Regions from separate parts of the Pseudoalteromonas sp. SCSIO 43095 genome, predicted to be linked through region 1. Evidence: predicted binding sites of a transcription regulator. Region 1 holds the regulator's gene; each other region holds the start of a gene.
The links. Region 1 encodes sigma-54, which starts transcription at its own class of promoters, with help from an activator protein. Its sites were predicted from a motif close to GTTGGCACGNNNNTNGNNT; they were not measured.
Positions count from the first base shown of each region.

Region 2: LOC50_RS13950 (YggN family protein) is a predicted target of sigma-54. The motif match lies at 2,588-2,606, and genes of this name have one in related genera.
Region 3: LOC50_RS11090 (BON domain-containing protein) is a predicted target of sigma-54. The motif match lies at 4,934-4,952, and genes of this name have one in related genera.
Region 4: LOC50_RS07955 (ferritin-like domain-containing protein) is a predicted target of sigma-54. The motif match lies at 4,138-4,156, and genes of this name have one in related genera.

Region 1 is NZ_CP087995.1:266,342-272,546, forward strand. Features, by position in the region: gene LOC50_RS01245 (YgiQ family radical SAM protein) at 1-261, shown strand, start outside; gene mgtE (magnesium transporter) at 324-1,682, opposite strand; gene LOC50_RS01255 (HPr family phosphocarrier protein) at 1,822-2,094, opposite strand; gene rapZ (RNase adapter RapZ) at 2,113-2,955, opposite strand; gene ptsN (PTS IIA-like nitrogen regulatory protein PtsN) at 2,975-3,427, opposite strand; gene hpf (ribosome hibernation promoting factor) at 3,432-3,719, opposite strand; gene LOC50_RS01275 (RNA polymerase factor sigma-54) at 3,746-5,245, opposite strand; gene lptB (LPS export ABC transporter ATP-binding protein) at 5,580-6,205, opposite strand, start outside.
Region 2 is NZ_CP087995.1:2,954,105-2,960,309, reverse strand. Features, by position in the region: gene LOC50_RS13975 (cytochrome b/b6 domain-containing protein) at 1-261, opposite strand, end outside; gene LOC50_RS13970 (AzlC family ABC transporter permease) at 367-1,071, shown strand; gene LOC50_RS13965 (AzlD domain-containing protein) at 1,068-1,367, shown strand; gene LOC50_RS13960 (glutathione peroxidase) at 1,461-1,952, shown strand; gene LOC50_RS13955 (PA3496 family putative envelope integrity protein) at 2,071-2,256, opposite strand; gene LOC50_RS13950 (YggN family protein) at 2,644-3,438, shown strand; gene LOC50_RS13945 (hypothetical protein) at 4,198-4,338, shown strand; tRNA gene LOC50_RS13940 (tRNA-Ser) at 4,565-4,655, shown strand; tRNA gene LOC50_RS13935 (tRNA-Ser) at 4,709-4,801, shown strand; gene LOC50_RS13930 (RNA-binding protein) at 5,160-5,648, shown strand; gene LOC50_RS13925 (aminotransferase class V-fold PLP-dependent enzyme) at 5,632-6,205, opposite strand, start outside.
Region 3 is NZ_CP087995.1:2,347,138-2,353,342, forward strand. Features, by position in the region: gene dsbC (bifunctional protein-disulfide isomerase/oxidoreductase DsbC) at 1-558, opposite strand, end outside; gene xerD (site-specific tyrosine recombinase XerD) at 631-1,557, opposite strand; gene fldB (flavodoxin FldB) at 1,663-2,184, shown strand; gene LOC50_RS11075 (DUF2147 domain-containing protein) at 2,232-2,690, opposite strand; gene LOC50_RS11080 (tRNA1(Val) (adenine(37)-N6)-methyltransferase) at 2,785-3,483, opposite strand; gene srmB (ATP-dependent RNA helicase SrmB) at 3,560-4,786, shown strand; gene LOC50_RS11090 (BON domain-containing protein) at 5,026-5,346, shown strand; gene LOC50_RS11095 (mechanosensitive ion channel family protein) at 6,091-6,205, opposite strand, start outside.
Region 4 is NZ_CP087995.1:1,677,878-1,684,082, reverse strand. Features, by position in the region: gene LOC50_RS07965 (FecR family protein) at 1-235, shown strand, start outside; gene LOC50_RS07960 (TonB-dependent receptor plug domain-containing protein) at 245-3,277, shown strand; gene LOC50_RS07955 (ferritin-like domain-containing protein) at 3,656-4,099, opposite strand; gene LOC50_RS07950 (LysR family transcriptional regulator) at 4,271-5,209, opposite strand; gene aceK (bifunctional isocitrate dehydrogenase kinase/phosphatase) at 5,226-6,205, opposite strand, start outside.

The DNA.
Region 1 (6,205 bases):
CATAAAGCAATTTTACGTTACCATGATCCTGCCGGTTGGCCAATGATCCGCGAAGCCCTGCGTAACATGGGCAAAGCCAAGCTTATTGGTAAAGGACCTAACTGTTTAGTGCCAGAAGAAGGGCGAGATGAAAGACAAACTAAAGGCGGTAAAGGTAACAAGGGCGGTCGCCCTGCACTTACTCGTCATACTGGGTTTAGTCAGTTTAAAAAAGCCAACACTAAACCTAAGGTTGGCGGTAATCGCCAGCGCGCAAGGTAAAGTAATTATCGGCTTAAACAAAAACACCGCGTATTGACGCGGTGTTTTTGTTTATAAAAAGATTAAATCAATAACCAAGTCGCAGTACCTAAGAAGGCAAATATACCAACAATATCAGTTACTGTGGTTAGTACCACACTGCCTGCAAGTGCTGGATCTATTTTCATTTTTTTAAGCAATAGTGGGATACTAGCACCCGCAATACCTGCTGCAACTAAATTCATAAACATAGCAAACGCTAAAACACCACCGAGTTTGAAATCCCATTGCCAAAGCGCAACGACACCGGCAATTAGGATAGACCAAACCATACCGTTAATCGCGCCGATAGCGAGTTCTTTTAATAATAAAAAACGTTGGTTAGTTTGGTTGATATGGCCCACCGCGATACCGCGAATAACCAAAGTTAAGGTTTGGCTGCCTGCAACCCCACCCATTGACGGAACAATACCATTGAGCACAGCAAGAATTGGTAATATAGCTAAGGTGTTTTCAAAAAAGCTCGCCACAATTGCAGCCAGCAATGCAGTTAGTAAGTTTACACCCAGCCAAATTGAGCGCTTTTTAGAGCTTTTTAACACAGGTGCAAAGGTATCTTCTTCATCATCTAAACCCGCTAAACCCAGTAAACTGTGCTCAGCGTCTTCACGAATAACATCAACGATATCATCAATGGTGATCCGCCCAAGCAAGTGTGCGTTGTCATCAACAACCGGTGCCGATATCCAGTTATGACGCTCAAACAATTGTGCAACTTCGCTCTCATCCATTGAAATAGGAATAGACTCACAGTCTTCATCCATTAACTCATGAACAATTTTTTCAGGGGGATTAGTTAATAAAGTACTCAGCGATAGGGCGCCTAAAAAGCAGTTATTTTCATCAACCACATATAAGTCATCTGTACCCTCAGGTAATTCGCCGCGTAAGCGAATATAACGTAGTACCACATCTAGAGTCACATCGGGGCGAATAGTAACGGTATCTATATTCATCAATGCGCCAGCAGAGCGCTCTTGATACGATAAAGCCTGCCTTGCACGTTCTCTATCTTGAATATCCATAGCGCTAACAACATCTTTATAAACAGTGTCAGGTAGGCTACGTAGTACTTCCCCTAAATCATCATGGCCCATGTCTTCGGTTGCAGCAGCAATGTGCTCGGGTGCCATTTGCGCAATAATGCCCAAACGTACATCTTCAGACAGCTCTTCAAGCACATCACCTTGTACATCAGGATCAACAAGCTGCCAGAGCATACGGCGAATTTTATGCGGGGATGATTCTAAAAGAAGTGCGGTATCACAAGGTGCCGTTTTTGCTAGCATGCGCCTAACTTGAACAAATTGACCACTATTTAGTGACTTAGTCACCTGTTTTAGTTGTTGTAGTGGAATATCTTGTTCTAAAGCTTCAGGCATTGGCATCCTTAATTAAATTTTATTACATGCTGGAAGGGTATAAATGCTATTCAATTTTAGTTTATCTTACTTTAATTGAGCAAACTACCTCAAGCACTATTAACCCAAGTTTAGGATGATGAGTTAATAATGAACTTTTTTATTCTTGCTCATTAAATCGTTGGTCGATGAGTTCACCTATTGCGCTAAGTGCAGGCTCAGCGTCGGGGCCTTCGCATACCACCTTAACTTCTTTGCCTTGGCTGCTTTCGAGTAACATAAGTGCCAGCACGCTATCGCCAGCGGCTTGTTTGTCATCTTGAAATAAAGTGATTGTGGCATCAAATTGCACAGAAAGCTGAGCTAATACTGTCGCCGCTCTAGCGTGTAATCCTAATTTGTTTTTTATTAAAAATGTATTTTCTAAGCGCATGACATGTTCTCGCAAGCTTTATTCTTGTTCTCGGTGGCGAATTTTTACATTGGGATGACTCATTGCAAAGCTTTCGCCAATGGTTTGCGCTAAATAAACAGAGCGGTGTTGCCCACCGGTGCAGCCAATTGCAATAGTTAAGTAGCTGCGATTATTTCGTTCTAAATGCGGCAGCCATGTTTGCACAAATGTTTGAATTTGCCATGTAAATTTTTGCACTATACTGTGACTTGCTAGGTAGTCTTTTACTGGTTGATCCAGCCCTGTAAGTAGCTTTAGTTCAGGCTCCCAATGCGGGTTTGGTAAAAAACGGGCATCGAATACGTAATCTGCTTCTTTAGGGAGGCCGTGTTTAAAACCAAATGACTCAAAGGTAATGATCAGTTGTTTATCTTTTTTTCCGAGTATTTTTTCACGAATAGACTCAGCAAGCTGATGCACACTTAAATCTGTGGTATCAATCATATAATCAGCACGATTAATCAATACATCAAGTAGTTGTTTTTCTTTTTTTATGGCTAAATCAAGCGGCAAAGAATCAATAGATAAAGGGTGAAGACGACGCGTTTCTGAAAAGCGTTTTATTAATGTTTGATCGTCACTGTCTAAATAAAATACCGTTGGTTTAGTAAAACCAGGTAAATATTCAATGATTTCATTAAACTGCTGTTGCTCTTTAGGTAGGTTACGTACATCAACACTCACAGCAATTTTATTATAACTGTCGGAAACACTGCGCACTAATGATGGTAATAAATTAAGAGGAATATTGTCTACACAATAATAACCTAAGTCTTCCACAACGCGTAACGCCACAGATTTACCTGACCCTGAGCGACCGCTTATAATTATTAATTCCATTTACCACCTTTCTTTATTACTACGATTGACTGACGATAACCTGATACAGTTCGCTATCCGATTTGGCGGCGCGTAACTGTTTACAAAATTCTTTATCATTGAGCTTTTCTGCTATCGTGGCTAAGGTTTTTAAATGCTGCTTATTGTCACCATCAGGTACAATTAAGGCAACAAAAATGTCGACCGGTCGGTTATCTATCGCATCAAAATTAATAGCCGTTTCGCTCACTAATATAAGTGCAAGAGGCTCTTGTACACCACTCATACGACCATGTGGAATTGCAATTCCTCGACCTATACCTGTACTTCCAAGCTTTTCTCTTGCAGTTAATGCATTAAGAATATCTTGTTGTGTTAAATAGGGCAGTTTATTGTGAGCCAATTCACTGATAAATTCTAAAATTCTTTTTTTACTATTAAAAAGGACCGCAGCTTTACTGCAGTCCTGACAGATAAGTGAGCTTAGTTTCATAGTGTTAGTGTCGAGCAAGTTTCTCTTTGTGTTTAATTACTTGACGATCTAGCTTGTCAATGAGCGAGTCTATAGCGGCATACATATCTTGATGCTCAGTAGAAGCAAAAATCTCAGCGCCACTAACATGAACGGTTGCTTCAGCTTTTTGGTTTAGTTTTTCTACATCGAGAATAACGTGCACATTCGTTATGTGATCAGTGTGCCTCTGTAACTTCGAAAATTTGCTATTTACGTAGTCTCTAAGCGAGTCGGTAATATCTACATGACGACCAGTTAAATTCAGTTGCATAAACATTTTCCTCTTTGTTGTACGCCTTAAATCAAACTTTTACGTTGATTAGACGGGGGAATAGCTAGAGATTCGCGATATTTTGCTATAGTTCTCCTCGCTACTTTAATTCCTTGCTCTGCCAATATATCTGCAATTTTACTATCACTCAATGGTTTAGCTGAGTTTTCTGCAGCGATTAATTTTTTAATTAATGCTCGTATTGCTGTTGATGAGCATTCGCCACCATTTTCAGTACTTACATGGCTTGAAAAGAAATATTTAAGCTCAAAAATGCCACGTGGTGTGTGCATGTATTTTTGCGTAGTAACACGTGAAATAGTCGACTCGTGCATTTCCACCATTTCAGCCACATCGTTAAGTACCATAGGCTTCATCGCCTCAGGACCATGTTCAAAAAAGGCCTGTTGTTGCTGCACAATACAGTTAGTTACTTTAAGCAGCGTGTCGTTTCTACTTTCTAAGCTTTTTATAAACCATTTAGCCTCTTGTAAGTGCGAGCGAATAAACTGGCTATCACCACTTGATTTAACCGTACGCGACATAGCTGCATATTGGCTATTTACTCTGATCTTAGGCATGCTATCTGGGTTTAGTTCAACCACCCAACGGCCTTTTACTTTTTTAACCGACACGTCAGGAATAACGTACTCAGACTCTTCTCTGACAATAGTGTCTGCCGGTTTTGGGCTGAGCGTATGAATCAACGTCATGATTTCTTTAAGCTCATCTTCTTTAAGCTTTGTTTTTTTCATCAACGTGCGATAGTCACGCGCAGCCAGTAAATCAATATGATCGGTTAAGATCATTTTTGTTTCGTTTAAAAAAGGTGTGTCTTTATCAAATTGATTTAGCTGAATACACAAGCACTCTTGTAAACTACGCGCGGCTATTCCCACTGGATCAAATAGTTGAATACGCTTTAGTACCGCTTCTATTTCGTCAAGTTCAACTTCATCTTCGGCGTCGTTTTCTTGGTTAAAGCTTTCTAATATTTCTTCACAGCTAAGGGTTAGAATCCCTGAGTCGTCCACAGCTTCTACAATTGCAATAGCTATCGCTTCATCGGTAGGGCTAAACGGCGTCAGTTGAAGTTGCCACATTAAATACTCATGCAGCGTTTCAGTCGAAGAGCCTTGATAAATAGATTCATCTTCTGGCATTGGGCCCGATGAAGAGGCAGGCGCAGCACTCATATATTCATCCCAAGTAACATCCATAGCCATATCATCGCTAATGGTGTCTTTGGTCATTGCTTCGCCGCTATCTTGCTCATACTCGCTAGGTTTATCGTCAGCTGAGGCACTTAGCGTTAAGTCATCGTTATCGGCTTTTTGTTCGTTTTTACCTGCAGTGTCTTCGCTGTAATCGTGTTCTTCAACTTCAAGCAAGGGGTTGCTATCGAGCGCTTCTTGAATTTCTTGCTGGAGATCCAATGTACTGAGTTGCAATAAGCGAATTGCTTGTTGCAATTGTGGAGTCATTGTAAGTTGCTGGCCCATGCGCAGCTGTAATGATTGCCTCATGTATCTCTAACAATCCTTTTAAATTACGGTCTGTTGACCTTTACGATTAAAATTTGTTCAAACTAGGGGCGGTTTAATTGCGGCGCGAGGTTTGTAACCTAGTGGGCTAAGTCAAAACCGAGCAACAAAGAGTAAATCGTCCCTAGGCAGAACCCGAAGGGCAGCGCCTGTTTGGCATTGATGCTGCGTTATCGCCTATTTATGGGGAAATACCACACCACATAGGCTCTGCCTTGCCTAAATACCAAACAGACTGCTGCAAATTCAACCTTGATAGGTCAACAGACCTAAGTATGATTAATCTTAGCAGATGCTTAGTGGAATAACACACATATTAGAGCTTGAACTGCTCGCCCAAATAAACATCGCGTACTGTTTTATCGTTTAATACGTATTCAGGAGTGCCTGATGCAATTAACTCCCCATGAGAAACTATGTAGGCTTTTTCACAAACATCAAGTGTTTCGCGCACGTTATGATCTGTAATAAGGACGCCAATGCCACGGTTTTTAAGATGCTCTATAATCTTTTTAATATCTAATACTGAGATAGGATCAACCCCCGCAAAGGGTTCGTCTAAAAGGATAAATTTAGGGTTTGCTGCAAGCGCGCGAGCAATTTCAACGCGGCGACGTTCACCACCTGATAAAGCCATACCTTGACTATCGCGGATATGCTGAATGCTAAATTCATCAAGTAAATTATTTAAAGTATCTTCGCGTTGTTGTTTATTTAATTCTTTACGTGTTTCTAAGATAGCCATTAAGTTTTGATAAACAGTCAGCTTTCTAAAAATAGACGACTCTTGCGGTAAATAACCAATCCCTAAACGCGCTCGGCTGTGCATCGGTAATAAAGTAATATCTTTATCATCAATTGATATTTTGCCTTTATCGCTAGGTACAAGGCCTACAATCATATAAAAGGTGGTGGTTTTACCTGCACCATTAGGGCCAAGTA
Region 2 (6,205 bases), 360 kb from region 1:
GCCCACATCATTTGTTTTTTTGCCACTAAAAGAAGCAAGCACCGATTTAGGAGAATGCAGTAATGCCGATATTCTTGCCGTTTTACTGCCTATGAGACCCCATATAATCCGCGTTGAAATAAGCGCTAAAGTAAAAAAGCCAACCACAAAATGTAGCTCTATCATGCCCTCTTCAGCACTAAAATAAAGCGCAGCAATACTCAATACTAATAACCAATGAAAGCTTCTTAAAAAGCCATCCCACACTTTTACCTTGAACATTGCACCTTCCCTAAAAAACAGTATCATCTAAAACGCTAACTATTTTAGCATCTTAATCTTAAGGTATCCCGATGAGTCTTTCTACTATTACACAGAGTAAAACACATGCAGTCCATTAAAAAACCGATACTAAAAGGCTTTTTAGATATGCTGCCATTATGTTTAGCCGTTATTCCTTGGGGTATTTTATGTGGCTCGTTGGCAATACAAAATGGCTTTACTCCTTTTGAAACTCAAGCTATGTCGCTATTGGTATTTGCTGGCTCGGCTCAACTGGTTGCTATTGAGTTAATGGCTGGTAATACCCCTCTGTTAACCATTTTATTTACCACATTTATTATTAGCTCTCGTCATTTTTTATATGGCTTGGCGGTTCGTCACAAAGTGATTGAGCAACCTATGCGTTGGCGCCTTCCAGTCAGCTTTGTATTAACCGATGAACTATTTGCTTTTTCGCATCATCCTCGCGCCTACCAGACTAAAACGCGCCTAATTTACGCGCTCAGCGCAGGCTTTAGCTTTTACATTGCTTGGAATATTTGGACACTGTTCGGTATTTTAGCCGGTACTATACTCCCTGATCTCACCAATTTAGGACTCGACTTTGCGATTGCTGCAACCTTTATTGCTTTGGTTATCCCAGGAGTTAAAAATTTAGCCACACTTATCACTGTCATTGTTGCAGGGATCTGTGCCACTTTATTAAAAAGCACAGGCTTTGAGCTGTGGTTGGTATGCTCAGCACTACTCGCGATGAGTGCAGGTTACGTTGTAACTAGAATAGTAAAAAATAAGGACACTAAATCATGATGACGACTATTTTACTTATGGCATGTATTACCTTTTTTACCCGTTATTTATTCTTACATCGCGCGCTACCATTTAAAGTAGGGCCTAAAATGCAGCAGTTTTTGAGCTTCAGTGCACCTGCGGTTCTAACAGCGATTTGGGTGCCTATTGTATTTATAAATGATGGTGGCATTAATCTAAATTGGCAAAATCCTTATTTAAGCGCAGCGATTGTAGCCATTATAGTTGCTTACAAAACACATAATATTTACCTAACCACACTTGCTGGTATGGGGTTATTTTTGATTTTAAATTAACAGTAACGCCATAGCAGTGTTCACTATTTCGACTTTGTTAATCACCAAGCAAAGGTTAGACTATGCCAAATAAACAAATAATAGCTTAATAATATGCACCCATTTCATCAACTAAGTGCAACTAGCCTGCAAGGCCAACCTATCGATTTTCAAGAGTTTGTAGGTAAAGTTGTGTTAATAGTAAATACTGCAAGTGAGTGTGGATTCACTTATCAATATAAGTCATTGCAAGCATTACACGAAAAGTATGCCTGCCAAGGTTTAGTCATTATAGGTTTCCCGTGTAACCAATTTGGCCAGCAAGAACCCGGAGACGCGAATCAAATAGCGCAAGGTTGCTTAATCAATTACGGAGTTAGTTTTTTAATCTCAGAAAAAGTGAACGTTAATGGTCAGCATACACATCCGGTTTTTCGCTATTTAAAATCTGTATTACCGGGGTTGTTAACACGAAAAATTAAGTGGAATTTCACAAAATTTTTGATTAATTCAGATGGCTCACCGATTAAGCGCTACGCGCCCTTTACTAAACCTGAAAAACTAGAAAAAGTAATTGAAAAAGCATTGCTCGCAGCTAAAGTGTGAGGCATAAAAATTATAAAGAGGCATAAAGCCTCTTTATTACCAACCCACAGAGCTTTAAATGCTACCTAAGTAGCAGTTAAAAGCTAATATGTCGGCACTGATTTGTACTAGCGACAACCTAATCAATATAATCGTTTAAGTCATCTTCACCTAGGTTTTTACGCAAGCGTTTTTGCTCAAGGTAATCCTCTAACTTTCTTTTCACCTTTTGCTTTTTCTTGTCGTGTTGATTACGCCCGACCATTTCGTATTCGTCTTCAACAAAATCATCATCTAGCGCATCGTAACTAAATGTCTTACCCACAACCCACTCCATAAAGTGTTTGAGACCAATTACGGATTCTTGTATCGCGATAATTGGTGAAATTAAAATGTTCAACGCAAATTCATTGTACAAATTTCCGTCAAAATAAAGCCACATCGCTATCCTAAATAGTCTCTGTGTCAGTATTGTGAATAAATAGCGCTAAATTTGAATTGTGGAAAGTGAGAGTTTTTTATCGTATCGATAAATTTTATTTATTAGCATTTAATTGTTGGTTATTTTGACCAAATTTTAGCTTTTTCAATGACTTTACTTTCAACTTCAAAGCAGCTTAAAAATCACAAACCACTGTTTTTAAACACTAAAAACTATTGGCACCAAACTTGTTATAAGTTAATTATCATCAGCAAAAAACAGAGAATAAACATGAAAGAATTATTATTAGTTAGCGCAATTATGTGCGCCCCCGTCGCCATGGCTCATAACGATAACAGCTCTTCAATTTCATTTAGTAACGACGAATGTAACGTTGTATTTAAGAACGATGTGCGCATCAAACCTAATGAGTTAGAAATTGTTAAAGCCAATAATCAGCGCATGCTATTTACCGCTGAAGGTGAGCTGTCTATCAATGGCGAGCAAGTAGCATTAAATAGTGCACAGCGCCAAGCACTGACCAACTACACAGATAATTTACGCGTGCAATTACCTGAAGTGGCCAATATTGCCCTTGAAGGGGTTAAAATTGCAGGTGTTGCATTAGAAGAAGTCGCCAATGCATTTAATATTGATGGCCTCGATAACATTGCAACCTTGATGGACGATATTCAACAAGAAGTAGAGGGTACCTTTTACCAACAAGGTACATTTGTCATGGGCCAGCAAAGCTTCACTCAGTTTGGTGAAAACTTTGAACAGCAGTTTGAACAACAAATAGAAACTGCCGTTGAGTCGGCCGTAATGCAATCAATGGGCAGTATTTTAGTAGCATTAGGCTCTGAGCTAATGGGTTCAGGTGGCGACATGCAAGCCTTTGAAGAGCGCATGGAAAATATGGGCGCACAAATAGAAGAAAAAGTAGAGATCCATGCAAAAAAACTTGAACAGCGTGCAAATACACTGTGTGGTGACTTTATTGAAATCGCACAACAAGAAACTCAACTTGCTGCGCAAGTGCCTGCATTAAAAGGCTACGAGTTATTTACTATAAAACAGCACTAACTGCTCAGCATTTTAATTAATCTCCCTTTGCGGCATTTGCTTTTAAGCTATGCCGCATTTTGCGTTTTTACCCCACCAGTCCCATTTAACTCAAATAATAGACTGTTGAGTGGATCTGCTCTTGCTGTGCAGAGGCATTTTGTGGCTTCATAGTAAAATACAAACCAAAGTATAATCTTCACTTCGCTCTAGATCACATAGAATGCCGTTCGAGCTGATGATTGTAAGCCCAAATTGCAACATATTAAAAACACCCCTTTTTAAGTTTCAAATTCTGAGGCGGTGCGATCCCCAGTTAGACGCGTTTTAAAACGCAACTAACTCCAAAGTGCCTAGTAACCTAGGCACTTTTTTTATAATTTAAAAGCCTAGCAACACTCTTTTTTATCGTTTATTTTAATGCTCTTCTCGGATAAATAATTAACTACCTATAAATAGCATGTTAAATCTTTGAACGAAGTAAAACCCACCCCAAAAATACAAAATAATTTAATCTGAATAACTATTCAAAACAATCTATTTATAAACATATTAAAATAAAAAAAACTGAAAAAAACCCCATAAAAAAGTGATGTAGCACAAAAATATAATGAATAAATATACAAAATCAAAACAAACGCCATTAAATAGCAAATCAAAAAAAACACTTTCAGATTAAAAAAACTAATACTTCACCAGCAATTTTTATCGCTTTATTTTTAACCAACCTATGGGCAAAATGCACACGTTTTCAACAGACACAACCTTGGAGCGAATACAATGAACCCAATTAATACATTAAACCAAACAGCCACAACTTACGTTGCAGTTAAACCAACTAATCGCAAAGCGAGAATGTTAGCTAAACTTAACCGTTACGGAAAAAAATTAGCACTTGGCGGTGCAATTCAATACAAATAGTCACCCAACCATGATTTTTGTATTGTTGCAGCAAACACCCAACCACTAAATGAAGTTTCTTCTTTAGCTCCATCTGTTTGCTGCCAGCTCCCTCTTCATAGCTAAAAATCATCTTTAATTTTCATAATTTACAAAAAAAACCTCATTTACGCTCACTTTTTAAGCAAACGATCTTTTTGCTATTTACACAGGCAACTCACCTAAGTATTATCCTGCATCACGACGTGGAGAGATGGCAGAGTGGTCGAATGCACCGGTCTTGAAAACCGGCAGGGGTTTATAGCCCCTCTAGGGTTCAAATCCCTATCTCTCCACCACTTAATTGTATTAATTGGTTTTTTCCGATTGATAACACGCTAAATAATGCGTCGGAGAGGTGTCCGAGTGGCCGAAGGAGCTCCCCTGCTAAGGGAGTATAGAGTTTGTAGCTCTATCGAGGGTTCGAATCCCTCCCTCTCCACCATTACTGATTACAAGCCACTTAATTGTGGTTTTTTTGTGCCCAAAAATAAGCTTTGCTGCTAATTGGGAGGGTGAGAGCCCTCGACTGGGTTCGATAAAGTGTCTGGAACAGTTTAGGCCGCTGCAAGCGTCGCGTAGCGATTGATTACAGGGCTGTAAGCAAGTCTATCCCTCCCTCTCCACCATTACTGATTACAAGCCACTTAATTGTGGTTTTTTGTGCCTAAATTTTAATAGCCTCTATTAATTTGCACTTTTTATAACGCAGTCGCAAGCGTATGCTAATAAATTAAACAAATTGTATGGTGTCACAACTTAGTGCATTATAAATGGTACTTTAAACCAGCTTAGGTTTAACCATGGCGAAGCTAATATTACTACTGTATTGTTTGGGTGCCTGTGCTGTTAGCATGGCAAATGAAGTGACGGTTTATAAATGCACCATTAAAGGAGTGCCTACTTTTAGTCAAACTCCTTGCGCTGAAGACGCTCAAGTGATCACGCTTAGAAACGTCAACATCATGCAAACAAATACGCCACAATCTGAGAACACACCAGTTGCCGATACTTCTGTTGACGATTATCTAGCGGTGCAACAAATAGAGCGTGATATTGTGCAGCTTGAGCTTAAGATTAAACAATACCAACAAGAATACGCACAAAAAAAACAGCAAATCGATTACATGACCCAAGATAAAGCAAATCGCTTAGGGGCCAGCTCAATTGCGAATGCCATTACCACTGAAACGGCGGCACTTAAGCAGCGATTTGACCCACAAATCAAGCAAGCACAACAACAAATAGAAGCACTCACTCAAAAAAAACAGCAGCTTAGTCAGCAACCTTAAGTATGTGCTTCACAAGATCAATAAATGTTTGTATCTCTGACTTTGTATTATATATGTGAGGTGAAACACGGATGCCGAGTTTACGCACATCAACACTTATTTTTGCAGCCTCTAATGCCGTTAATACACTTTGCTGATGCTCAGAAAACTGCAAAATAGCGGTGCCACTACATTGCTCTTTAGCGCTAGGTGACATTAAAAAAGCGCCCAATAGCTGCTGAATTAACTCAAGTAACATCAAGTTGTGCGATCTCACTTGTTCAACGCCAAATTCAACAATATATTCAATACTATGAGCGGCAATAATATAAGGAAGTACCGAGGGCGTACCGCCCCAAAACCTTAGTGTTTTAGCGTTATATTGAAAATGCGCAATATCAAACTCGAATGGGTTTTGATGTGAAAACCAGCCAACATCTTTTGGTTCACATTGTGTTATTTGCTTTGGATTTACCCATAAATAAGCAGCTCCTGGCCCTCCGCATAGCCACTTCACACTTGAACCAATCATAAAGTCGGCATTTAACGCCGTTAGGTCTATAGGAATAACCCCTGCC
Region 3 (6,205 bases), 970 kb from region 1:
ATCTGCACCTGATTTAGCTTCAGTTAATGCTTCTTGCTGATCTTTAGCACACCATACATTCATTAAATCAGCGTAACCAGATCCTTGCAGACCGCCACGCGGAAACGCTAAATACTTAACGGTAATACCCGCATCAAGTAAGTCATCTAGTTCACGGTGTAATTTACGACAGTAACCACAGCTAATATCGGTAAATACAGTAATGCTGTGCTTCTCTTCAGGCGCTTTGTAAACAATCATTGAGTCTTCGTATTCTTTTAACCCTGATTGGCGCACACCATTAAGTGCTTGCTCGGTTAGGTTACTACGGTTGTTTAAATCGATTAGCGTACCTTGCATTAAAAATTGACCGTTAGGACTTGCATACAGCACACCTTTATTGGTGATCAATTCTTTTAAGCCTGCAACTGGGCTTGGATTAATTTGTTTAACGGTTACCCCTAGCGCGGCAAATTTCGTCACGATAGGATCATTGGCATCGGGTGTTACTGCAACGCCATTAGCAAAGGCGCTCAAACTAGTGCACAACATGGCACCTGCTAACATTAATTTTTTCATAACGGGTTCTCTATCTTAAAAATACTTATCTTATCGTGTCTATATGACCGGCTTAGTGACAAAAAAATTCGCTTAAGCACGAGGATGATGCTCAGCATGTACCGATTTTAATCGTTCATTCGCTACATGCGTATAAATTTGGGTAGTTGATAGGTCGCTGTGGCCAAGCATCATCTGCACCACACGCAAGTCAGCCCCATGATTTAATAAATGCGTTGCGAATGCATGTCGCAAGGTATGGGGTGATAACGGCGACTCAACGGATGCCAAAATAGCATAGTGTTTGATCCGATGCCAAAAAGTTTGTCGTGTCATGCCTACCCCTCGTTTAGAAGGAAACACAAAATCGGTGGCATGTTTTATCATTTGTGCTCGCCCAAGCTTTAAAAATTGCTCGAGCCAGTACATGGCCTCTTCACCTAATGGCACTAATCGCTCTTTGTTACCTTTACCTTTTACAAACACCACAGCTTGGCGCAAATTTATTTGCTCCATTCTAAGCCCCACCAGCTCGGTTACCCGCAGCCCTGTTGCATACAGTAACTCCAGCATGGCTTTGTCGCGCAGACCCATTGGCTCTTCAATATTGGGGGCACTTAATAGCGCCTCTACTTCGGCCTCAGAAAGCGTTTTTGGTAACGACTGCCCCGCTTTAGGCTGAGCAATATTAACCATAGGTGAGTCGCCAATTATTTTTTCGCGTACAAAGTACTGATAAAAACGTTTTAATGCACTAATACTGCGTGCAGTACTGCGTGGTTTTAGCCCTAAATCAACGCGGTGTGCTAGGTAACTTTCAACGTCGAGGCTGGTTACCGTCATTAAGTTTTCGCCTTTTAAAAATTGGCAAAACTTATCTAAGTCACTGCGATAAGCGCTCAGTGTGTTTTCACTTACGCCTTGCTCTAAATAGAGGCTATCTAAAAAGGTTTCTAAAAAGTCGCTATTGCTGCTTAGCTCAGTATTTTGTTCAGGTAAATCGTCAGATAGCGTTGTCACGTTGTGATCTCATGTTGGTAATACCACGGGAGAAGGTATCAATTAAAAATACCTTACGGTAAACTTGAGCCTATCATAACAGGCAATTACACAGTGATAAATACGATGCAGATTGGTTTATTTTTTGGTTCTACTACCTGCTATACCGAAATGGCGGCAGAAAAAATACGCGACATTATTGGCGCCGATATCGTCAGTTTACACAATATTAAAGACGAACCGCTTAAAAACGCTGAGCAATACGACTTTATCATTTTTGGTATCTCAACGTGGGACTTTGGCGAAATTCAAGAAGATTGGGAATCAAAGTGGGACGACATAAAAGACGTTGACCTAAATGGTAAAACTATAGCCTTATTTGGCATGGGCGATCAGCAAGGGTATGGCCAGTGGTTTCAAGACGCGTTAGGCATGCTTCACGACGAAATAAATGCCCAAGCCATTACTCAATTAGGCTTTTGGCCGAACGACAGTAATTACGAATTTGAAGCGTCCAAAGCCCTTACCGAAGACGGTAAACAGTTTGTAGGTTTAGCATTAGATGAAGACAGTCAGTACGAGTTAAGCGACGAGCGTATCGCCACTTGGGTAGAACAAGTGATGACAGAGTACGCTGAAACCCTATAACTCACTATTGCAAAGAGCGCTGCCATGCAGCGCTTTTTAATTCTTAACTATTCTACTTTTAACCAGTATTGGTTACGGTAAAAAAAGCCCACATAACCGCGCACTTCTAGTTTTTCGCCATTTTGCTGCGGTGTTAAACGCACGCTGTAGGTTTTACCGTTATTTGGGTCGAGTATTTCACCGTCTTCCCAACTACCGTCACCCGCATAGGTCACATCTTCAATAATGGTCATCCCCAACATAGGCTGATTCTTTTTATCTCCATCACACTCGGTGCAAAGTGCATCTTGCTTGGCTTTATTGAGTATTTTTTCAATTTTACCAGTCAGCACGCCATCTTGCTCAGTAATGCGTACGTACGACTTAGCCTCGTTAGTCTCTTCATTAATAGTTTTCCAAAGCCCAACCGGTGTGGGGTTAGCAAAAACCTCAGAGGTGTTAAATAAGCTACCCGCTAAAAGGGCTAGTAATAGTATTTTTTTTGTTTTTTTAGTTAATAAATTCATCAGATCACTTTAAACATGAGTCAATAATTGTGCCATACTAACAATCCTTTATAAAACACTCTACGTAAAAATGCTTTAGGCATACAGCGTGGTATTACATATTTAAATAAAACGCCTTGCACAGTGCAATGAAGTCTTGACTGTAAGCATTACTTAACTCCCTTATGCATAGGGTGCTTTTACTTACTTCGCAATCATCAAAACTAAAAGTCATCAAACTGCGGCTAAAGGGCTTATTTGGCATAGCTTGTACTTGGCAGTGACGATTTAAATACAGCCCTTGCTGCTGTGCTAATGTTATAAATAACTGCGCCTCAGTGGTGGGTAAAATAAGATTAAAACGCGAATGTTGATGACTTAGGTGCTTAAACGCACCAAGCAGTTCTGCAAAGCTTAAACCATCGGTATGTCGAGCGATATTTCGCGCTGCATTATCACCTTTTAAACTGTGATTGAAATAAGGCGGATTAGCTATAACACAATCAAATAAACCAGCAGCCTCAAACTGCTGAATAGACTGATGGTAAATACTAATATCCGGCCAAGGACTTTGCAGGCAATTTTGTAAAGCCTGCTGATAGGCGGCTTCATCAACTTCAACCGCACTCACCTTTAAATGTGGCGCTCGTTGCTTACACATTAGGGCCAGTAACCCTGTACCTGTTCCTATATCAAGTAACGTATTTGCCCCACTTAAATCAGCCCATGCGCCCAGTAAAATACCATCGGTAGAGACCTTCATGGCGCACTGGTCGTGCTCAACCTTAAATTGTTTAAATGCAAAACCAGACATTTTTTCACCTTTTCATTCACCAAGCAGGTTTAAGTGCGTATAATTAACGGCAATTGTCCCCTATTTTTGACACTCTATGCAATTTTCTGAATTTGATCTTGATGATAAGCTACTCAATGCTATTAATAAAATGGGCTATGAAACTCCCACTAGCATTCAACAACAAGCCATTCCTGAGGCGTTGCAAGGACGCGATATTTTAGCGTCTGCACCAACAGGTACAGGTAAAACGGCGGCATTTTTAATTCCGGCAATTCAATATTTAATGGATTTTCCGCGTCGTGATCCGGGCTTTGCACGGGTATTAATTATGACCCCAACGCGCGAGCTTGCTTATCAAATTCATGAACAATGTGAGTTACTTGCAAAGCAAACCCAGTTAAAAATTGGGGTGGTTACCGGCGGTATAAACTACGGTACACACAAAGAAATTTTTGAAAATAATAACGACATTTTAATCGCCACACCTGGGCGTTTAATGGAGTATTTGGAAACCGAAAACTTCCACGCAGAAAACGTAGAAATGCTCATTCTTGATGAAGCCGACCGCATGCTCGACATGGGTTTTCGTAAAGAAATGCTGCGCATTTGTGATGAAGCTAAAAACCGTCGTCAGTGCTTTTTATTTTCAGCCACCCTTGAAGGTGACAGCGTAGAATTATTTGCTGAGCGTATTTTAAACGACCCCGCGCTACTTGAAGCCGAATCATCACGCAAAGAAAAAGCTAAAATACATCAATGGGTTCATTTAGCGGATGATTATCATCATAAACTTGAGCTATTAGTTAACACCTTAAATGGCCCTGACGTAAGTAAAGCGATTGTGTTTGTAAAAACCCGTGAGCGTCTTGAAACCCTTATTGGTGAACTAACCAATAACGGCGTAAAAGCTGCGTGGCTACGTGGTGAAATGCCACAAGACAAACGCATGAAAGCCATGGAAAATTTCCACAGTGGCAAAACTCGCATTTTGGTAGCAACTGATGTCGCCGCGCGCGGTATTGATGTAGCTGATATAAGCCACGTAATTAATTTTGATATGCCTCGCACTGCGGATGTATACGTACACCGTATTGGCCGTACGGGTCGTGCTGGTAAAAAAGGTATTGCAATTTCACTCATTGAAGCGCACGACATTGGTATACTTTACAAAGTAGAACGTTACATAGAGCAAAAGCTAAAACGCCGTGTATTTAAAGGATTAGAGCCAAAGCATAAAGAAGCCAAACCACCGGTTAAAAAGCGTAAAGATCCAGTAAAAATGAAAGCAAAGAAAAAAGCCAAAGCTAAAAAGAAAAAATAGCTTTAGCTTTAACACATTTAATTGAGCCGACGTTTGTCGGCTTTTTTGTGGCTTAAAAACAGTGAGTAAGCTATTCATAGTAATATGTAAAAAATACTTAGCTGAATAACTAATTAATAAAATAGTAATTTATTTCAAATAGTTAATCTTGGAATGAAACTTGTAACCCTATCGAATATACGAGTATTAAAACGCCGAGTAATGGCATTGTTTTTTAGTAACACACTAAGGATATAGTTATGAGTCGCATTAAATTTACTATCGGTTTTATTTCGTTTTGTTGTTTATTTTTATTAGCCTCTGCTTTTAAAGTCAGTGCAGCAACGCATTTAGCTGTAGTTAGCAGTGTGGCTACACAACCTAATTTACAACAATCTATTACTCATGAATTGCGCACTAACCCAAATTTAAAGTTAGAAAAACTAAACGTACACGTTAATGACGGTGACGTTGAACTTAAAGGCGAAGCCAATAACGGTTTTGAACGCGCTCTTGCACAAAAGTTTTTAGAAAATATGGATGGGGTTAAAATCATTCATAACAAAATTAGTGTCATTTAATATAACTTTTTCTTAACTAATACACTTAACTTATCCCTCAGCGCTGCTTGTTTCTCCAACACAAGCGGCGCTTTTTTTATAGTTTGCACAATATAATTCACTGCAGAGCATATTCCCAAGCCAGTTTAAATACTTAATTAAATGCCTTTTAGTTTACGCATCAATCGCGACGCTCATTGCAGCTGCTTATACTTTTGAAACCTTTATTTATAAACACTTATTATAAAGCGCTTACATCAAGCTTGGGCTCTAGTTCGGTTGATTAAATAATCTATTTTGAGATGAGAAACCTTATCGATATAGTTTTCTAATTGAGGCGTTTTAAGGCGTTAGCGCAAGGCTTTAATTACTTCAGGTTATCAATTGAGTCTGTTGTTCTTTCAAGGTTGAATTTGCAGCAGTCTGTTTGGTATTTAGCCAAAGGTTCTGCCCAGGGACATTTACTCTTTGTTGTCGATATGGATGGTGGTAAGGAGTGTGAGCTGGACACGGAAGCTTTGCTCGGTTTTTACTTATTCTTACATGGATGTAAGCCAGTAGAATAAAGCAGGAGCAGTTATCGAGCCCACTAGTCAACAAACCTCGCGTCTCGATTAAATAGCTCTTAGTTTGAACTAATTTTAATCCGCAAAGGTCAACAGACCCTTATATTACTTATTATAAATAGCGCGTTTTACTTTGTAAAAACGCGCTGATAGTCAGTAACTATTTCCCAATGCTTTTACCTTCGGGGTTTTAAATTATTTACTCACCTTGGCTTGCATCAGTATTATTGTCACCCTCTTTATTTGCTGACTGCAGATTTATTTTATCACTTATCATGGCATCGAGTTTTTCACCGCCCTTTATACCAAAATCC
Region 4 (6,205 bases), 1.4 Mb from region 1:
TGGCATGTTGATATTTAATGGTGAGCAACTGGTTGATGCCTTAAACGAAGTCAGCCGTTATACCGCTACGCGGTTTGAACTATCATCTGATGAGTTAGCCCTTATAAAAGTGGCCGGTGTTTTTAAAGCGGGTGATGTGGCAGGGCTGTTAGAGAGCTTGCAAACTAATTTTTCGATTGAACATGAACGTTTAGGCGAGCATGTTGTTAGCCTAAAATATCAAAAAAAATCATAGGTAATCGTAATGAAAATCACATCATTGTTAATCAATGTTGCTCATAAGAGTGTAAAAAGTAATTTAAAGATTATAAAAATGATAAAAAACTATAGAGGATTTTTGTTTGCTAACTGTTTATATAAGTTGCGCAGTAACCATACGTGCCATTTAACTCAATTTGGCCTTGTTGCACCGCTGTTTTTTAGTATCAGTGTGTATGCAAGTCAAACCGAAGGGCAAATGATGCAATTTGATATAAAAGCGCAACGAGCAGACAAAGCTTTAATAGAATTTGCTAAGCAAACAGAACAAACTGTGGTTTTTTCGTATGAACTTGCCAAGCAATACAAAGCAAATTCGTTGTATGGATTTTATTCTCAACTTGATGCACTAAAAGCATTACTGGCTGAGACACCGCTCGATGCGGTTGTTGATCAAAATGGTTTACTGAGTATTAAACTCAAACAAATCAATAGGAAAGATAACAACATGATGAAGCTTTCAGGAGTTAGTGCAGCTGTATTACCTGCTTTACTTGCAGTTAATTCACAAGGAATAAATGCCGCTGAACAAAGCGCAGAACAAAACATCGAAAAAATTGCTATTGTAGGTAGTCGTGTGGCAGGGCGCTCAGTTGAAGACTTACCTGTCCCCGTTGATATTTTAAGTGCAGAAGCACTCGAAAATACCGGCCAAACAGAAGTTGGTCGCATGCTTCAAGCTATCGCACCTTCTTTTAACTTTTCAAGTTCATCTATTAGTGATGGTACTGACGCATTAAGACCAGCAACGCTACGTGGCCTAGGGCCAGATCAAACGTTGGTATTGATCAATGGTAAGCGTCGTCACCAAGCCAGTATTATTCATATTAATACTTCGGTGGGGCGTGGTACGGCGGGTACCGATATGAACGCCATTCCAGCCTCAGCAATTAAACGTATTGAAGTACTGCGTGATGGCGCTGCGGCTCAATATGGTTCTGATGCAATTGCCGGTGTTATAAATATTGTGCTCAAAGATGGCAGCGAAGGTGGTAAAGCCGCTATTAACTACGGTGAGTATTCAGAAGGTGATGGCGAAACTGTTAACATCGACTTTAATAAAGGCTTTGCTTTAGGTGACAATGGTTATTTAAATACAACTATAAACTACCGTGACCGCGCGCCAACTAACCGTGCAGGGCTTCATGGTTCATGTCAATTTTATGGTTGTACTGAGCTCAGTGACGGCACGTTACTGGCAGGCGACCCGCGTGAACTAACCGCGCCACGCGATACATTTAGAATTGGTGATGCCGACTCTCAACAATTTGGTTTAACCGTTAACACCGGCTACGAATTAGGGGCGGGTGAACTATACGGTTTTATTACCTATTCAACGCGTGATAACGAATCAGCAGCATTTTTCCGTCATAATGCCAATGCCGGTGGTAACCCAGTATTACAAGATGGTGATGCGACAGTTCCGGCTGGCTTTTTACCAAAAATAAACACTACGATTGACGATATTTCATATAACTTTGGTTATAAAACGCAGTTTGATAACGACTCAAGCTTAGACTTATCGTACACCTATGGTGAAAACAGCATTGATTACACCACTAGCGATACGATTAATGCCTCTTATGCCAACTTCTTACGTTACGACCAAGGCTTGAGCGCCGCAGATATTCGCGCCACTATTCCACGTGAAGGTTACGCGTATGGTATGGAGTTATCACTGCAAACGATTAATCTTGATTTTACACAAAATTTTGATGATTACTCATTAGCAATGGGCGCAGAAATACGCACCGATGAGTACCGTATTTTAGAGGGCAGCGAATACGCATACCGCGATTACGATACCAACAATGGTGTTAATATTTATAATGGACTGAGCGGTGGTATTGGTAGCGAAAATGCATCAGGTGGCACACAAGGCTTTGGTGGTTCATCGCCAGCATCGTCGGTTGATGAGTCGCGCGATGTGATCTCGTTTTATTTAGACGCTGAGGCTTACGTTATTGAAGATGTGATTATCTCAGGGGCGTTACGTTACGATAATTACAAAGGATTTGGCGATACAGTTAACTTTAAACTCGCGGGTAACTGGTCACTAACCGAAGATATTTCACTTCGTGGTGCATTAAGCTCAGGATTTAGAGCCCCTTCAATGCAGCAGTTGTACTTTAACAATATCAGCACGCAGTTTGTTGTTGGTCCTAATGGCAATTTAGTGGCTGAAGAAGTGGGCACGTTTAGAAACGATTCAACACTGGCGCAAAGTTTAGGTATTCCTAAGTTAACAGAAGAGAAATCACAAAACCGCAGTTTAGGTATTGTTTATAACGTAAGCGATAATATTAATGTAACGCTTGATTACTACTCAATCGATATTGACGACCGTATTGTAATTAGTAATCGCTTAGGCAAAGGTTTATCAAACAGTCTTGATGCCGCGTTACTGAGCTCGGGTGCTGGTGCAGGACAGTTTTTCTTAAATGGCGCTGACACAGAAACGCAAGGTATCGACTTTGTAGCTACATGGAATACAGAAGGCCTAGGCGGCACGCTTGATTTTACATTAGCGGCCAACTTTACCGAAACCGATGTCGTGTCGTTATTTACACCTGCAGGTTCTGGTCTTGAAACCGTGCCAGTCGATGATGTGTTTTCTGATCAAGAAATTTCTATCATTGAAGAATGGCAACCAGAAGATCGCATTAACTTAAGTGCGCTTTATCGCCGTGACGATTGGACTGTTAATTTATCACTTAATCGTTTTGGTGAGTACACAGTTGAAGATGGCGGCCGCCAGACTTACGGTGCTGAAATTTTAACTGACATTAAAGTTAATTACTTTGTAACTGATAATTTATCGGTAAACATTGGCGCAAATAACTTATTTGATGTTTACCCTGATGAAAACACCATAGGTAATTCACGTTCAGGTACTATTGTAGATGCTCAAGGTAATACCATTGTCAGCAGTGATGGGGTATTTAAGTACTCTCGTCGTTCAGCGCCATTTGGTTTTAACGGTGCTTACTACTACGTAGGTGCAGAATACCGCTTTTAATAAGGGTCTGTTGACCTTTTTGGATTAAAATTTGTTCAAACTAGGAGCGGTTTAATCGCGGCGCGAGGTTTGTAACCTAGTGGGCTAAGTAAAAACCGAGCAAAGCTTCCGCGTCCTGCTCACGCCCCTTACCTACATCCATGTAGGCAACAAAGAGTAAATCGCCCCTAGGCAGAACCCTTCGGGCAGCGCCTGTTTGGTATTGATGCGGCGTTATCGCCTATTTATGGGGAATAACCACACCACATAGGCTCTGTCTTGCCTAAATACCAAACAGACTGCTGCAAATTCAACCTTAAAAGGTCAACAGACCCTAATAACTCTCCTATTGTTATTTAACAACCAAAGGGCCGTAAGGCCCTTTTATAGTTTTTAAACTTAATGTTTTTGCATTTTACTCATTTCAGCATGACAGCTTTGCATGGTAAGCAATACCTTTGACAGCGCCGCTTCACAATCATGTGATTGAGGCTTTTTCAACGCTGTTTTGATTTCTTCTAAGGTTTTATCTTCTACTTCTTCAAGCTCTTTAATGTAGGTTTGGTCGTTATCGCTAGTGAATGTACTGAGCAAAGCGGTAAATGCTCTGCGTGCTTCTACCGCGAACGAAGAGCCATCTTCACGTGCACCTTGTTGATTAATTGCATAGGGTTGTAAGCTTTCAACACTTACTTTGCGGGCGTCAATCATGCGCTGAAATAATGCACTTAAGCTAGGATCTTGTACTTTATCTTGTGCTTTTTCGTAAAAGTCGATACCGCTATTCATTACTTGGATAATGTCGGTGATATGATTTATCTCTTGTCCTTGATGAGTGCTCATAATAATGACCTCTGTTAATTTAAAATACATAGATAACTAAGCAAGCGGCATTCCAACGCGGTTTTATTTTTAACTAATTGTTTTTCATCGTTTTATTATTGTGGGGATGTCTAGGCAAGCTTGCTAACATGCTGCTAGCAAGCAAAATTTACATAAAAGCATGTAAGAAGGTTATTTAAGCTCTTCAGCTACTTCGGCTACTTTTTGACGTAACCAAATATGGCTAGCATCTCTGTGTAACAAAGGGCTCCATATCATATCAAGTTCAAATGGTGGAATAGGAAAAGGTGGCTCAAGTATTTTAAGCCCTGGATCGTCTACATAAATATTGGCCGCTTTTGAGGGTAAAGTCGCCACGAGGTTTTTTTCTTTCGCTAAATGAATCGCAACATGGTAGTTACGAGTAAAGGTGGCAATATTTCGATGCTTCCCAAAATGGGCGAGCGCTTCGTCAACCCAACCCAGCTTTTGCACATCTTTAGGGTCCATGCCAACCCCAACACCAAAGCCTGTTTTACTTACCCAAATATGACGGGCTTTTAAATAGCTATCTAGGCTAAAGTTTTCAATAATAGGGTTGTCGGATCTTACTAAACAGCAAAAGCTATCTTTCCAAATTCGCTTATGATGAAACGATTGCGGTAAGTTCTCAAAGCGGTTAATTGCCATGTCTACTTTACCGTTTTCTACATCATGAAAGGTTACATCGCTGGGCGTTAAAATATCTAATGTGGTGTCTGGGGCTTCTTCATGTAATTTCCCTAACAAACGCGGTGCCATAGTACTGGCTGCATAGTCACTGGCCATAATTCTAAACACGCGTTTACTTTGTTTAGCTTCAAATTCGCGATTAGGTGCTAGCGTTTCCTCAAGCGTCATCAAAATGCCGCGAATAACAGGCTGTAACTCAATAGCGCGCTCGGTCGGCACCATACCATCGCTGGTACGCACTAAAATAGGATCGTTAAAAAGGTTACGTAGGCGTTTCAGTCCATTACTCATTGCCGGTTGAGTAATACTAAGCTGGTTAGCGGCACGAGTAACGTTACATTCGCGCAGTAATGTATCGAGATAAACCAGTAAATTTAAATCTATTTTACTTATATTCATTGTGTGTCCTTAACGTTTACCAGTAATGGATAAAACGCTGTGCTGTAGGATAGGGATAAATATGACTCACCTTTCCATTTTTTATATTTTGTTGTGCTTGTTTCCAAAAGCTCACATCAAGTAGTTCTGGGTGCGTACTGGTTAAAAATTGTTTATATGTTGGGTTAGGCATTACAAAGGTACATAATTGCTCTGGAAATACATCTTGCGGAGCAACCGAGTAACTTTGTTCATCCATCAAATAATCATCATAACTTTTTGCTTTGGGTAGTGCTCTAAAGTTCATGTCTGTTAAATATTGCACTTCATCGTAATCATAAAAAATAATACGTTTGTGCTTACTTACACCAAAGTTCTTTAACAGCATATCGCCAGGGAAAATATTCACGGCAATCATTTCTTTAAGCGCCTGGCCATACTCTTCAATGGCATCGGCGGCACTTTTTTCGTCTGCATTTTCTAAAAAAAGATTAAGCGGTGTCATTCGCCGTTCAATATACAAATGTTTTATGATTAACCACTCACCCTCAATCACCATCGATGAGCCAATGGTTTTGTGCAACTGTGCTAACAAGTTACTATCAAATCGTGCCAAAGGAAATACGACGTTTGAATACTCTATGGTGTCAGCCATTCGGCCAACACGGTCATGACTTTTAACCAGTTGATAGCGTTTTAATACCGTATCGCGACCAAACGGCTTACTTTCGCCAAATTTATCTTTAATAACTTTAAATACATAACCAAACGAGGGTAGGGTAAATACCATCATCACCATACCCGGTGTACCGGGAGCAATGGTAAATTCGTCATTAGAATGGATTAAATGATTCAAAAACTCGCGATAAAACTCGGTTTTACCTTGTTTATGAAAGCCTATGGCGTTGTAAAGCTCGGCGAGGGTTTTATTAGGCATAAGTTGATTTAAAAACCGCACTAACGCTGAAGGAGCGTGAGTTTCTACCATAAAATAGGCACGCGCAAAGCCAAAAATAA